One region of the Pseudactinotalea sp. Z1732 genome, then DNA from elsewhere that is predicted to be linked to it. Evidence: riboswitches for the same ligand, from Rfam matches in the RefSeq annotation. Region 1 holds a riboswitch; each other region holds the start of a gene.
The links. Region 1 has a riboswitch for S-adenosylmethionine ahead of ACPL7H_RS13645 (methylenetetrahydrofolate reductase). Riboswitches for the same ligand answer to the same signal wherever they lie in the genome.
Positions count from the first base shown of each region.

Region 2: it holds a riboswitch for S-adenosylmethionine, as region 1 does, so the genes downstream of both, ACPL7H_RS04490 (hypothetical protein) here and ACPL7H_RS13645 (methylenetetrahydrofolate reductase) in region 1, are expected to answer to the same signal.
Region 3: it holds a riboswitch for S-adenosylmethionine, as region 1 does, so the genes downstream of both, ACPL7H_RS09095 (O-succinylhomoserine sulfhydrylase) here and ACPL7H_RS13645 (methylenetetrahydrofolate reductase) in region 1, are expected to answer to the same signal.

Region 1 is NZ_JBMPQC010000007.1:104,296-108,617, forward strand. Features, by position in the region: gene icmF (fused isobutyryl-CoA mutase/GTPase IcmF) at 1-1,068, opposite strand, end outside; gene ACPL7H_RS13640 (MarR family winged helix-turn-helix transcriptional regulator) at 1,122-1,640, opposite strand; SAM riboswitch class I at 1,792-1,892, shown strand; gene ACPL7H_RS13645 (methylenetetrahydrofolate reductase) at 1,951-2,871, shown strand; gene metE (5-methyltetrahydropteroyltriglutamate--homocysteine S-methyltransferase) at 2,948-4,322, shown strand, end outside.
Region 2 is NZ_JBMPQC010000002.1:138,629-142,950, forward strand. Features, by position in the region: gene obgE (GTPase ObgE) at 1-1,227, shown strand, start outside; gene proB (glutamate 5-kinase) at 1,322-2,467, shown strand; SAM riboswitch class IV at 2,614-2,727, shown strand; gene ACPL7H_RS04490 (hypothetical protein) at 3,013-4,017, shown strand; partial or broken gene ACPL7H_RS04495 (cytidine deaminase family protein) at 4,180-4,322, opposite strand, start outside; gene ACPL7H_RS04500 (hypothetical protein) at 4,298-4,322, shown strand, end outside.
Region 3 is NZ_JBMPQC010000003.1:396,184-400,505, reverse strand. Features, by position in the region: gene ACPL7H_RS09105 (alpha/beta fold hydrolase) at 1-365, opposite strand, end outside; gene ACPL7H_RS09100 (NAD(P)H-dependent glycerol-3-phosphate dehydrogenase) at 488-1,549, shown strand; SAM riboswitch class I at 1,763-1,853, shown strand; gene ACPL7H_RS09095 (O-succinylhomoserine sulfhydrylase) at 1,859-3,082, shown strand; gene upp (uracil phosphoribosyltransferase) at 3,163-3,798, opposite strand; gene tadA (tRNA adenosine(34) deaminase TadA) at 4,206-4,322, shown strand, end outside.

The sequences.
Region 1 (4,322 bases):
ATCGCGCAGCGCATCCATCGCTCCGCGGCGCTCGAACTTGTTGATCGCGACCACGTCGGCGAAGTCGAGCATGTCGATCTTCTCCAGTTGGCTGGCCGCTCCGAACTCCGGCGTCATCACATACAGGGACACATCGGCCAGCGGAACGATGCCCGCGTCACCCTGCCCGATCCCGGGGGTCTCGACGATGATGAGGTCGAAACCCGCCGCTTTGAGGATGTCGAGGACGGCCGGGACCGCCTCGGGCACCTCGCTGTCCCCGCGGGTCGCCATGGACCGGAAGTAGGTCTGCTCACCGCCCAGGGCGTTCATCCGGATCCGGTCGGCCAGCAGCGCACCACCGCCCTTACGCCGCGTGGGGTCGATGGCCAGCACCGCGATGCGTAACCGGTCGCCCTGGTCCACCCGGAAGCGGCGCAGCACCTCATCGGTCAGGGACGACTTGCCCGAACCGCCGGTGCCGGTGATCCCGAGCACCGGGACGGTGCGCCGCCCGGCGGCCTCGACGTACCGGCCTCGGTCGGCCTCGCTGATGCGCCCCAGTTCGGCGCCGGTGACCGCCCGGGCCAGCGCCGTCCGGTCCCCGGCCAGGACGGCGTGGACGTCGGCTCCGCCGAGTTCCCACAGGTCGACGTCGGCCTGTTCGATGACCTGGTTGACCATCCCCGGCAGTCCGAGTCGTTGACCGTCCTCGGGGGAGAAGATCGTCACTCCCGATTCGCGTAGCCGAGTGATCTCCTCGGGCACGATCACGCCGCCCCCGCCGCCGACCACCTTGATGTGGCCGGCGCCGCGTTCGGCGAGCTGGTCGACGAGGTACTCGAAGTACTCCACGTGCCCGCCCTGGTAGGAGGAGACGGCAACGGCCTGGACGTCCTCCTCCAGTGCGGCTTCGGCGACCTCCTGCACCGACCGGTTGTGGCCCAGGTGCACCACCTCGGCGCCCTGGGACTGCATGATCCGGCGCATGATGTTGATCGAGGCGTCGTGCCCGTCGAACAGGCTGGCAGCGGTGACGACGCGGACCGGGTGCTCCGGCACATGCAGGGGTCGTGCTTGTTCGGTCATGGCGTCCTCGGCTCACCGTCGGGTGCGACTACTCCAGATACTAGGACATCCAACTATTCCTCGATAGGGGGTGGCTGCACCTGATCGCCGCCGTCGGCGCGCATCAGGCCCAGCAACTTCGTCAGTTCCCGAACCTGTTCGGGCGGCAGACCGGGTCGGATGAAGACCTCGGCGTTGAGCGCGCTGGTCGCCTCCTCCACGGCCGTCCTCCCGGTAACGGTCAGGGAGGCCAGCACGACCCGGCCGTCGGAGTTGCTGCGCACCCGCTCCACGTAGCCCTGCCGCACCAGCCGCTCGACCAGGCTGGTCACGCTGGTCGGGTGCACCTGCAGCAAGGAGCCCATCCGGGACATCGCCATCTCCCCTCCGGCGGCGAACGACAGTAACCGGAGCACCTCGTACCGGGCGAAGGTCAACTCCATCGGGCGCAGGACCGAATCGATGCGCTCGGCCAGCAACTGGTTGACCCGCACGATCGAGGTGACCAGGGCCATGCCGTCGGCGGCTTCAGCCCAGCCGTGCCGGACCCACTGTTGATGGGCCTGATGGATCGGGTCCCGGTCGGCGCGCACGCGACCACCCTACGGCGCAAGCCGAGTGCGTCCCGGGGCGTTGCGGACACCTCACGAGCGTCACGGCGCCAGCCAGACCGGAATCTCAGGGGATGAGACGGGCGGACTTTACTCTTGTGCCTGCCCGGCAGCAGGCCCGTAGTCTGGCTACCGACCATCCAGAGCGGCCGAGAGACCTGGCTCCACGACGCCGCAGCAACCCCCAACGGAAGCCTCCCGCGGGAAGGGTGCTCACGCCAGGACCGATGGAGTTCTTCATGCAGGCATCCCCCGACGGGCGCATCCGATGAGCACGGCTAGCCTTCTTCGTGTGCCCTCCGACCGACCGACCATCTCCTTCGAGCTCTACCCCCCGCGCTCGGAGAAGGGCGAGCGCGCCCTGGTGCGCACCCTCGCGGAACTGGCCGCGGCCCAACCGGACTTCTTCTCCATCACCTACGGCGCGTCCGGCTCCACCCGGGAGACCTCACGGGAGTTGATCCGGCGGGTCGTCACCGAGACCGAGGTCACCCCGATCGCCCACCTGACCTGTGTGGGGGCCTCCGCGGGGGAACTGCGCGGGGTGATCGAGGACCTGCTCGACGAGGGGGTGCGCGACTTCCTCGCCCTGCGCGGGGACCCGCCCGCGGGCGAACCGGACTGGGAGCCGCACCCGCAGGGGCTGACCCGCTCCAGCCAACTGGTGCGCCTGCTGCGGTCCATCGAGGCCGAACGGTTCGGCGATGCCGGTGCCACCACCGGGCAGGTGAACCCGCTGAGCATCTCGGTGGCGACCTATCCCGGCGCACTGCGCGACAAGACCGGTAACCCGGTGGTCGACCCGCGTGACATCGCCGCCCTGGTGGAGAAGCAGGAGGCCGGTGCCGACTTCGCGATCACCCAGATCTTCTACGACGCCGGGCACTACGCCGCGCTGCTGGAACAGGCCCGCTCGGCCGGGGTGCACATCCCGATCCTGCCGGGGGTGATCCCGTTGACCGACCCGCGCCGGCTGCGCAAGCTGCACCAACTCACCGGCGTACGCCCCCCCGAGGGTCTATTGGACACGCTGGATGGAGCTGCCTCCAAGCAGGAGGCCTACCGGCTGGGTCTGCAGGCCACCCGCTCGCTGGTCAACGACATCCTCGCCCTCGGGGCACCCGGCCTGCACGTGTACACCTTCAACACCGCCACGCCGGCACTGGACCTGCTCTACGGGTCCGGGCTGCGCCCGGTTCCCACCCTGGCCTGAGCCCCGGCGAGGAGCGCCCCCACCCGGCCCCGCCGTCGTCGGCTTGATCTTCAACCGCACCCGAACAGGAAGTCTCATGACACAGCACACCCCGTTCCCCGCCGCCACCATCCTGGGCTACCCCCGGATCGGCCCGGATCGCGAACTCAAACGAGCCGTGGAGTCCTTCTGGGCCGGCCGCACCGACGCCGCCGAACTGACCGCATCCGCACGCGCGCTGCGTGCGGATCTGCGCACCCGCCTGCGTGGCCTGGGTCTGGACGCCCAGGACGCCTCGATCCCCTCCGACTTCACCTTCTATGACCAGGTGCTCTCGGTGGCCGCACAGGTGGGGGCGATCCCGGCGCGGTTCGACGACCTGCGCGATCAGAACGGATCGCTGGACCTGGCCGGCTACTTCACCGTGGCCCGCGGGGAGGGTGACCGGGCACCGCTGGAGATGACCAAGTGGTTCGACTCCAACTATCACTACCTGGTGCCCGAGATCGGCCCGGAGACCGCCTTCGATCTGGTTGAGACCCCCAGCGTGGCAGCGTTCACCGAGGCCGCCGAGGACGGCGTGATCACCCGCCCGGTGCTGGTGGGTCCGATCACGTTCCTGCTGCTGTCCAAGGCCAGTGAGGCGGCCCCGGACGGCTTCAGCCCGCTGGACCGTATCGATGACCTGACCGCGGTGTACGCCCGGTGGCTGGCCGCCTTCGCCGAGGCCGGTGCTCCCTGGGTGCAGCTGGACGAGCCGGGGCTGGTCTCCGACACCTGGCCGATCTCCCGGGCCGAACTCGGCGAACTGGTCTCCCGGGTCTACACCACCCTGGCCGGGGCGAGTGAGCGACCGGCGCTGTTCGTGGCCGCGCCCTACCACCGGCTGGGCAGCGCGTTCACCCCGTTGGCCCGAAGCGGGGTGGAGGCGATCGGACTGGACCTGGTGCGCGGGGACGTCCCCGACGACGTGGCGGGTGCGGACCTGTCCGGGGTGACCCTGGTGGCCGGGCTGGTCGATGGGCACAACGTGTGGCGCACCGACCTGGACGCCGCCCACGAGAAACTCACCGCCCTGCGCGGCGCTGCCGGGCCCGAGGCCACCGTGGCGGTGTCCACCTCCACCTCGCTGTTCCACGTGCCGCACACCGTGGCCGATGAACCCCAGCTGCCCGCGCAGCTGCGGTCCTGGCTGGCGTTCGCCGATGAGAAGGTCGGTGAGGTCCGGGCCCTGGCGGCCGGGCCCGAGCGGGCCGCCGACGCGTTCGAGGCCTCCCGCGCGGTGCGGGCCAATCGGGCCGGCGCCGAGGGGGTCACGGTGCCCGTGGTGCGTGAGCGCACGGGCCGGCTGTCGAAGGCCGACTTCGCGCGCAGCGACTACCCCACCCGGCAGGCCGCCCAGCGGGCGGCGCTGGACCTACCGGAGTTGCCGACGACGACGATCGGGTCGTTCCCGCAGACCGCCGAGGTGC
Region 2 (4,322 bases), on a different contig from region 1:
GTCCTCGCTGTCCCCGACGGCACCGTGGTCAAGACCGCCAAGGGCGAGATCCTGGCCGACCTGGTCGGCCACGGCACCGAGTACGTCGCCGCGGCCGGGGGTAACGGCGGGCTCGGCAATGCCGCCCTGGCCTCGCGCAAACGCAAGGCTCCCGGATTCGCCCTGCTCGGGGAACCCGGGCAGGAGCGGGACCTGGTACTGGAACTCAAGACCGTGGCCGATGTGGCTCTGGTCGGCTTCCCCTCGGCGGGCAAGTCCTCCCTGATCGCGGCGATGAGCGCGGCGCGGCCCAAGATCGCCGACTACCCGTTCACCACTCTGGTACCGAACCTGGGAGTGGTCCAGGCCGGACAGGCCCGGTTCACGATGGCCGACGTGCCCGGGTTGATCCCCGGCGCCTCCCAGGGCAGGGGCTTGGGCCTGGAGTTCCTGCGACACATCGAGCGGTGTGCCGTGATCGTCCATGTGCTGGACTGCGCCACCCTGGAGCCGAACCGGGACCCGATCAGCGATCTGGACGCGATCGAGGCGGAACTGGATGCCTACAGTGCCGACGTCGGAATCGAAGGTGGCCGGGTGCCGCTGGCGCAGCGCCCCCGGTTGGTGGTGCTGAACAAGGTGGACGTGCCCGAGGCCCAGGACCTGGCCGATCTGGTGCGGCCCGACCTGGAGGCCCGTGGCCTGGAGGTGTTCGAGGTCTCCGCGGTAGCGCGCAAGGGCCTTCGGCCGCTGTCCTTCAGACTGGCCGAGATCGTGCAACAGGCCCGCGATGCCGCCCCACCGCCGGAGCCAACCCCGACGGTGCTGCGCCCCCGCGCGGTGGACGAAACCGGGTTCGCTGTCACCCGGCGCAGGAGTGACCACGAGTACTTTCTGATCACCGGAACCAAACCAGAGCGTTGGGTGCGCCAGACCGACTTCGCCAACGATGAGGCCGTGGGTTACCTCGCCGACCGGCTGGCCCGCCTGGGAGTGGAGGAGGCGCTGTTCGAAGCGGGCGCCACCCCGGGTGCGGAGGTCGTGATCGGTGACGGCCCCGAGGGCGTGGTCTTCGACTGGGAGCCGACCATGATGACCGGCCCCGAACTCCTGGGCGCTCGCGGCTCCGACGTGCGTCTGGAGGAGCGGCAGCGGCCTACTCGGGCGGAGAAACGCGAGGAGTTCCACAACCGGATGGACGCCAAGGCTGCCGCTCGCGAGGAGTTGTGGATCGACCGGGAGCAGTGAGGTCACCTCATCGGCGCGCACCGAACGGGGCCCGGGGCGCCCAGTACATGGACGGTCCCGTCCGAATCGTGATCGGGTGCGCCACAATGGTGCCGTGACCAAGACCGTGACGGACCGGCGTGAACTGGGGGACCCCGGTCGCGCCCGACGAGTCGTGGTCAAGATCGGCTCCTCCTCGCTCACCGACGCGGCTGGGCGGCTGGATGTACACAAGCTCACCGCGCTCGTCGAGGTCCTGGCCGGTCGCCGAGCCGCGGGTGGGCAGGTGGTGCTGGTCTCCTCCGGGGCCATCGCCTCAGCGCTGGGCGTCCTCGGGCTCAGCGGCCGGCCCCGGGACCTGGCAACCGCCCAGGCCGCGGCCAGCGTCGGGCAAGGGCTCTTGATGGCGCACTACACGCGCGCGTTCGGTGCCCACGGGCTCACCGTCGGCCAGGTGCTGCTCACCGTGGAGGACGTGGTGCGCCGGGCACATCACCGCAACGTCCAGCGCAACGTCGAACGACTGCTGGCGCTGGGAGTGGTGCCGGTGATCAACGAGAACGACGCCGTGGCCACCCAGGAGATCAAGTTCGGTGACAATGACCGGCTGGCCGCTCTGGTCTCGCACCTGTCCAAAGCCGACGCCCTGGTGCTGCTCACCGACGTCGACGCCCTGTACGATCGCTCGCCCCGGCTGCCCGGTGCCCGGCGGATCGCACGCGTGCGGGACCGACGAGACCTGGAGGGCATCGAGGTCACCGCACGAGGCGGGGCGGTGGGCACCGGGGGCATGGTCTCGAAGTTGGAGTCCGCCGCGATCGCCTCCGGCGCCGGGATCCCGGTGGTGGTGACCGCGGCACACAATGCCGGGGCCGTGTTGTCCGGTGAGGACGTGGGCACCTGGTTCGAGCCGGCCCGACGGCGCACCAATGCCCGGCGGCTGTGGCTGGCCCACGCCGCGCACACCGGAGGTTCGATCAGCGTCGACGAGGGTGCGGTGCAGGCGATCACTGCCGGGAAGAAGTCGCTGCTGGCGGCCGGCGTGGTGGACGTGACGGGGGAGTTCGACGCCGGCGACCCGATCGACGTGCTGGATCCAGCCGGCCGGGTGGTGGCTCGAGGCTTGGCCTCCTACAGCGCTGAGGAACTCCCTGCGCGTCTGGGCCGCACCTCGGTGCAGATGCGGGAGCAGTTCGGCCCGGATAGTGCCCGCGCGGTGGTGCACCGGGATGACCTGGTGGTGCTGGACCGCACCGACTGAGGCCGGCGAGGCGGTCGCATCAGCCGACGGCGCGCTCCGGCGTCTCGGACTGGGACCGCGTCGTGGCGACCGAATGCGCAGCCCTTAGGTAGTTGACACGGCAAGATAGTTGACACGGCAACTATCCGACTCATAGGTTGATCCCAGGTTCAGAGCGTCAGCGCCAAGTCCCGGCTTGCTGACCGGCAACCCCCCGCGCGGCGGGGTGCTCCGGGAGATGACCTGGCCGCGGGCCACATGGCCCCCGGCAAGCGCATCACCGCTCCCCGCGGTGCAGACAGAAGGATGAAGACAGCGATGCACACCGACAGGACCCTTGCGTACCAGCGACGCCACGTCTCCTGTGTGATGTGTGCGATGTGTTGCTGCTTCATGTCGGCCTGAGCCGACACCTCAACCGGCAGCCTCGGGCCCTCTGACGGCCCCTCGGCGCCACCCCTCAGCCGGTCGGTGCGCACCTGAGCCCGATGCGTGACACACCGGGCGTGCGACCCGCGCTGAGGCAGCAATGTTGAGCCCTTTCTTGCACCGAGAGTGAGCACCCCATGTCTGCTGTACCTGCATCTGTGAACGAGACCGCGTCCCTGGTCGGATTGGATCTGTCCAATGCCGGCGCGCCCCGGGACTGGCAGCGCGAGCGCAACGCCGAGACCGAGCAATTCATCATGGGCCGCCTGGCCGGCCTGGCCTCCCTCGCCGACCGGGGCGGGGTGGACCTGATCTCGCTGGATGAGACATTCCGGCTCGGTGGTAAGCGGCGCCGGGACGCCTGGCTGGACGGGGCGCTGGCTACCTCCCGCCTTGCCCGGCACACCACCCGGGCCGCCCTGGTGGCCACAGTTCCGCTGGGCATCACGCGCCCCGAACACGTCGCTGGTGCCATCGCCTCGGTGCACCGGGCCAGTGCCCAGCGCGCGGGCTGGCAGCTCGAGCAGGGCGCCACCGCCCAGGGCACCGGTGCGCGCACGGTGGATGCGGTGCTGGACGCGCCGGTGGCCGCCCCCCGCAAGCGCACCGTGGATGATGTGGTTCGCGAACCGGTCCGTCCACTGGTGGTGGTACCGGTGCGCAACGGTGTGGACGCCGAGCTGGCTGCGGCGCGCGCTGACGTGGCACGGCTGTCGGTGGCAACCCTGGAGGAGGCCCGTGCCGCCCGGGCTGCGATCCGTGAAGCGGCAATCGAGTGGGGCCGGGCACCCGGTGACGTCAAGGTGTTGGTCGATGTGCACACGGTGATCTCCGCCGATCGGGCCAGCGCACAGGCACGCTGGGACCTGCTGTCCTCACTGGAATTGCCTTCCGGGCTGCCGGCTCTGCGCACCATCGGGACCGCCGAGGACCTCGCCACGCTCTGGAACGCGTGGGTCCGGGCCGGCGGAGCCGACGGGTTCACCGTGGTGCCGGCCTCGGTACCCACCGATGTGGTGGCTCTGGCCCAGGACCTGCTGCCGGCGCTGACCGAACTCGGGCTGCGTACGCCGGCGACGGCTCCGGTCACGCCCGCGGCGACGCCTGCTCGCTCCCGGCGTGCCCCGGTGCGGGTGCGATGAGCCGTCCTTCTCAGGCGGTCCGGCCGGCCAGTCGTTCTCGGGCAACAGGTCGCGTAGCGGTGCCGAGCGCCCCGGGCCGAGGATCACCTGGGTGTCGATGTTCGCCGGGTCGATCTGTCGGATGAACTCGCGGCAGCGTCCGCACGGTGAGACCACGTGCAGGGTGCCGGCCTCATCGCGCCACACTGCCACGATCTGGGCGATACGGAACTCTCCGGCCGTCACCATCGCGGCGATAGCGGCGTGTTCGGCGCAGAAGCCGGTTCCGCACGGGGTGTCGATGCACACCCCTGAGTACCGCGCTC
Region 3 (4,322 bases), on a different contig from region 1:
TGCACCTTAATCCCGCTGGACCAGCCGGGCCGGCGCCCGTCTCGGATGGAGCGGCCGTGGTCCCGCAGGTCAAGGGCGTAGAAGTGATAACCACGCGCGGCCCAGGCAGCCCCGTGCTCGGACTGGAAGAAGTAATCGGCGAACCCGTGCAGATACAGCACCGCCGCCTCAGGGTGACGGCGACGCTCCGGTGGCCCCGCCCGGTGGCGCACCAGGGTGGCAACCGGGGTTCCGCGGCTGTCGGGACGCAGGCTGAGCGTGCGCGCCCGCCAGGGTTCTCCGAGGACGTCGGGCGCCCAGGTGCCCCCATCACGGGAGGCGCCGTCGTCGTCGGCCGGGTGCGTGGGATCGGGAGAGGTGCTCACCATCCCATCCTCACACCGGAGCCGCGGGCGGGTGGTGAGTACGCTGGTTCCAGTCGAGGTGAGCCCGCACGCGGACGCGGTGTCGACGAGTGCCGCAGTGAAACCCGAGGAGGACATAACGCATGAGTGCTGTCGCGATCCTGGGGGCCGGCATCATGGCCTCCGCCCTGACCGTGCCGCTGACCCGCAACGGGCATCGGGTCCACCTGGTGGGCACCCACCTGGACACCGAGATCATCGACTCCATCCAGCGCACCGGAGTGCACCCGCACCTGGAGATCGCGTTACCGGAGGGGGTCACGACCTTCCAGTTGGAGCAGGCGCGGGAGGCGTTCGAGGGGGCCGAGGTGGCCATCAGCGGGGTGAACTCCTTCGGGGTGGCCTGGGCCGGACAGCAACTGAGCGCTCTGCTGCGGCCCGGGATGCGGGTGCTCTCGATCACCAAGGGCATGGACGCCGATGAGGCGGGGAACCTGCGCATCCTCCCCGAGGTGCTGATGGAGCAGGTGGGCGCCGAGTTGTCCGGACAGGTGACGTGGTCGGCGATCGTGGGACCCTCCATCGCCGGGGAGGTCGCGGTGGAGCACGACACCGCCGTAGTGCTCACCGGAACCGATCAGGAGTCCCTGGACTCCTTGGCGCGCATGTTCCGCACCGACTCCTATCACGTGTGGACGTCCACCGACTTCATCGGGCATGAGGTCGGCGCCGCCACCAAGAACGTCTACGCCTTCGCGGCCGGGTTCATGGAGGGGCTGCTCGACGCCGCCGGCAAGGGCGCCGCGCAATACCGCCGGTACAACTACGGAGCCGCGGTCTTCGCCCAGGGCACCAGGGAGATGCTGCGGTTCATCGAACTACTCGGCGGAGACCGGGAGACCACCACCGGCCTTGCCGGTGTGGGAGACATGTTCGTCACCTCGATGGGGGGACGCAACGTGCGGGCCGGTCGCTACGTGGGATCGGGGGTGCCGTTCTCGGAGGTGCGCGACCAGCACATGAAGGGCGTCACCTTGGAGGGGGTGGCCGCGATCGAGGTGATCGGGGCGGCGATCGAGAAGCTCACCGAGCGCGAGGTGATCGGTGCGCAGGAGTTCCCGCTGCTGCGCCACCTGTACGGGATCATCGCCAACGATGAGCCCCTGGAGATGCCGTTCGAGGACTTCTTCGGCGGGATGCGCTGACGCGCAGCCGCGGGCTGGCGTGCGCTGCGGACTGGCGTGCGCTGCCGGTTGACGTGCGCCGCTGGGCTGGCGTGCAGCAGGCGTCGTGCACTGGCGGCGTCCTGCGTCGCCGGCGTCGTGCACTGCGGTCGTCGTCCACTACGGACGTCTTGCAGTGTGGGACGGACCGGAATCGACGTCGGCCCGCCCGGTGCCGGGACGTAGCCTGGCGCAGGACCATCCAGAGCAGCCGAGAGATCTGGCTCGACGACGCTGCAGCAACCCCCGCGGACGCGGACGGTGCTACCGCCAGGAACGATGGAGGCAGCCATGAGCGATCCACAACCTCGATGTTCCCTGCCCGAGGGTGTGGGACCGGCCACCGTGGGCGTGCGCGGGGGCCAGCAGCGCACCGAGTTCGGCGAGATCGCCGAGCCGATGTTCCTCACCCAGGGCTACGCCTACGAACGGGCCGCCGACGCCGAGGCGGCCTTCGCAGGTGAACTCGACATCTTCACCTACTCCCGCTACTCCAACCCCACCGTTGCCGCATTCGAGGAGCGGATGCGCCTGCTGGAGCGAGCGGAGGCCTGCTACGCCACCGCCAGCGGGATGTCCGCGCTGTTCGCCGCGATCGCCCCGCTGGTGGAACAGGGCGGGCGGATCGTGGCCGGCAGGGCGCTGTTCGGGTCCACCTTCGTGGTGCTGGACCAGATCATGGGCCAGTGGGGGGTCAGCACCGACTACGTCGACGCCCACCGGATCGAGGACTGGGAGCGGGCCCTGGCCACCCCGGCTGACCTGGTGCTGTTCGAGACCCCCTCGAACCCGATGATGGACCTGGTCGACATCGCTGCGGTTTCACGGCTGGCCCACCGCGCCGGTGCGCTGGTGATCGTGGACAACGTGTTCGCCACCCCGGTGCTGCAGCGGCCGCTGGAACTCGGCGCCGACCTCATCGTGTACTCGGCTACCAAGCACATCGACGGGCAGGGCCGGGTGATGGGCGGGGCGGTGCTGGGCCCGCGCGAGATCATCTGCGGCCCGGTGCAGGACTTCATTCGCAACACCGGGCCCACCCTCAGCCCGTTCAATGCCTGGGTGCTCCTGAAGGGCTTGGAGACGCTCGCCCTGCGGGTGCGGGCCCAGAGCGCCGCGGCGTGGGAGTTGGCGACATGGCTGGAGGGGCATCCCGGGGTGGCCTCGGTGCGGTACCCGCTCCTGGACTCCCACCCCCAGCAGGTGTTGGCCAAGGAGCAGATGAGCGGCGGTGGGACCGTGGTCACCTTCGATGTGGCCACCGATGGCGCCGGTGCTGCCGAGCGGGTCAAGGAGCGCACCTTCGCGGTCCTGGACGCCCTGCGGATCGTGGACCTGTCCAACAACCTGGGCGATGTGAAGTCGATGGCCACCCATCCGTCCACGACGACGCATCGCAAACTGGGTGCGGCCGGTCAGGCCGCGATCGGAGTCACCCCTGCCACCGTGCGGCTGTCGGTGGGCCTGGAGGACGTGCCCGATCTGCGCGCCGACCTCGACCAGGCCCTGCGCTGACGTCGCGGCAGATGCCCTGATCTCGGGTTCGAGGTGGCGCGCGATCACGGTGGATGCCGCGAAGTCAGCGGGCTCCCGGGTCAGACGACGCCGTAGAGGCGGTCGCCGGCGTCGCCCAGGCCGGGCACGATGTAGGCCTTCTCGTTCAGGCCCTCGTCCACCGCGGCGGTCACGATCGTCACGTCCGCGCGGTCTCCCACAGCCTCCTCCACCGCGCCGAGCCCTTCGGGTGCGGCGAGCAGACAGATTGCGGTCACGTCGCGGGCACCGCGTTCGAACAGGTACTCGATCGAGGCCACCAGGGTGCCGCCGGTCGCCAGCATCGGATCCAGCACGAAGCACTGCCGCCCGGTGAGGTCATCGGGCAGCCGGTTGGCGTAGGTGATCGCCTCCAGGGTGTCCTCATCGCGCTGCAGGCCCAGGAACCCGACCTCCGCGGTGGGCAGCAGCCGGGTCATCCCCTCCAGCATGCCCAGTCCGGCGCGCAGGATGGGCACCACGATCGGCTGTGGATCGGCCATCCTGGTGCCGATGGTGGAGGTGACCGGGGTGGAGATCCGCACCGGCTCGGTGCTCACCTCCCGGGTGGCCTCATAGGCCAGCAGGGTCACCAGTTCCTCGGTGAGTTGGCGGAACGTGGGAGACGGCGTGCGCTCATCCCGCAGGGCGGTGAGTTTGTGGGCGATCAGTGGGTGCTCGACTACGTGCAGGCGCATGACGCCCAACCTACCGACCAGGCACACTGGCCACCATGACAACGGGCCCTCAGGAACCAGGTTCGGATCACACCGGCACCGCTCCGACCGCGGGTGCAGGTGCCGACCGCAGTCGTGGTGGTGGCGCCGACCGCGGCGGGGCGGACGGCAGGCGTGCGGGTGGTGCCGACCGCGGCGATGGGGGGGCGGAGGGCAGGCGTGCGGGTGGTGCCGACCGCGGCGATGGGGGGGCGGACGGCAGGCGTGGTGGTGGTGCCGACCGCGGCGATGGGGGTACCGACCGCAGGCGTGGTGGTGGTGCCCACCGCAGTCGTGGGGGTGCGGGCGGCAGCCGCAGCCCGCGCGCCGATCCCACTGCCGACCCCGCCGCCGATCCATCCATTCCCCGGCCCGGCGATGCGGCCGCGATGCGCCTGGCCCTGCGCGAGGCAGCCACGGCCGGCGCCGCCGGTGACGTGCCGATCGGGGCGGTGGTGCTCGACCCCGAGGGTGAGGTGATCGCCGTCGGGCACAACGCCAGGGAG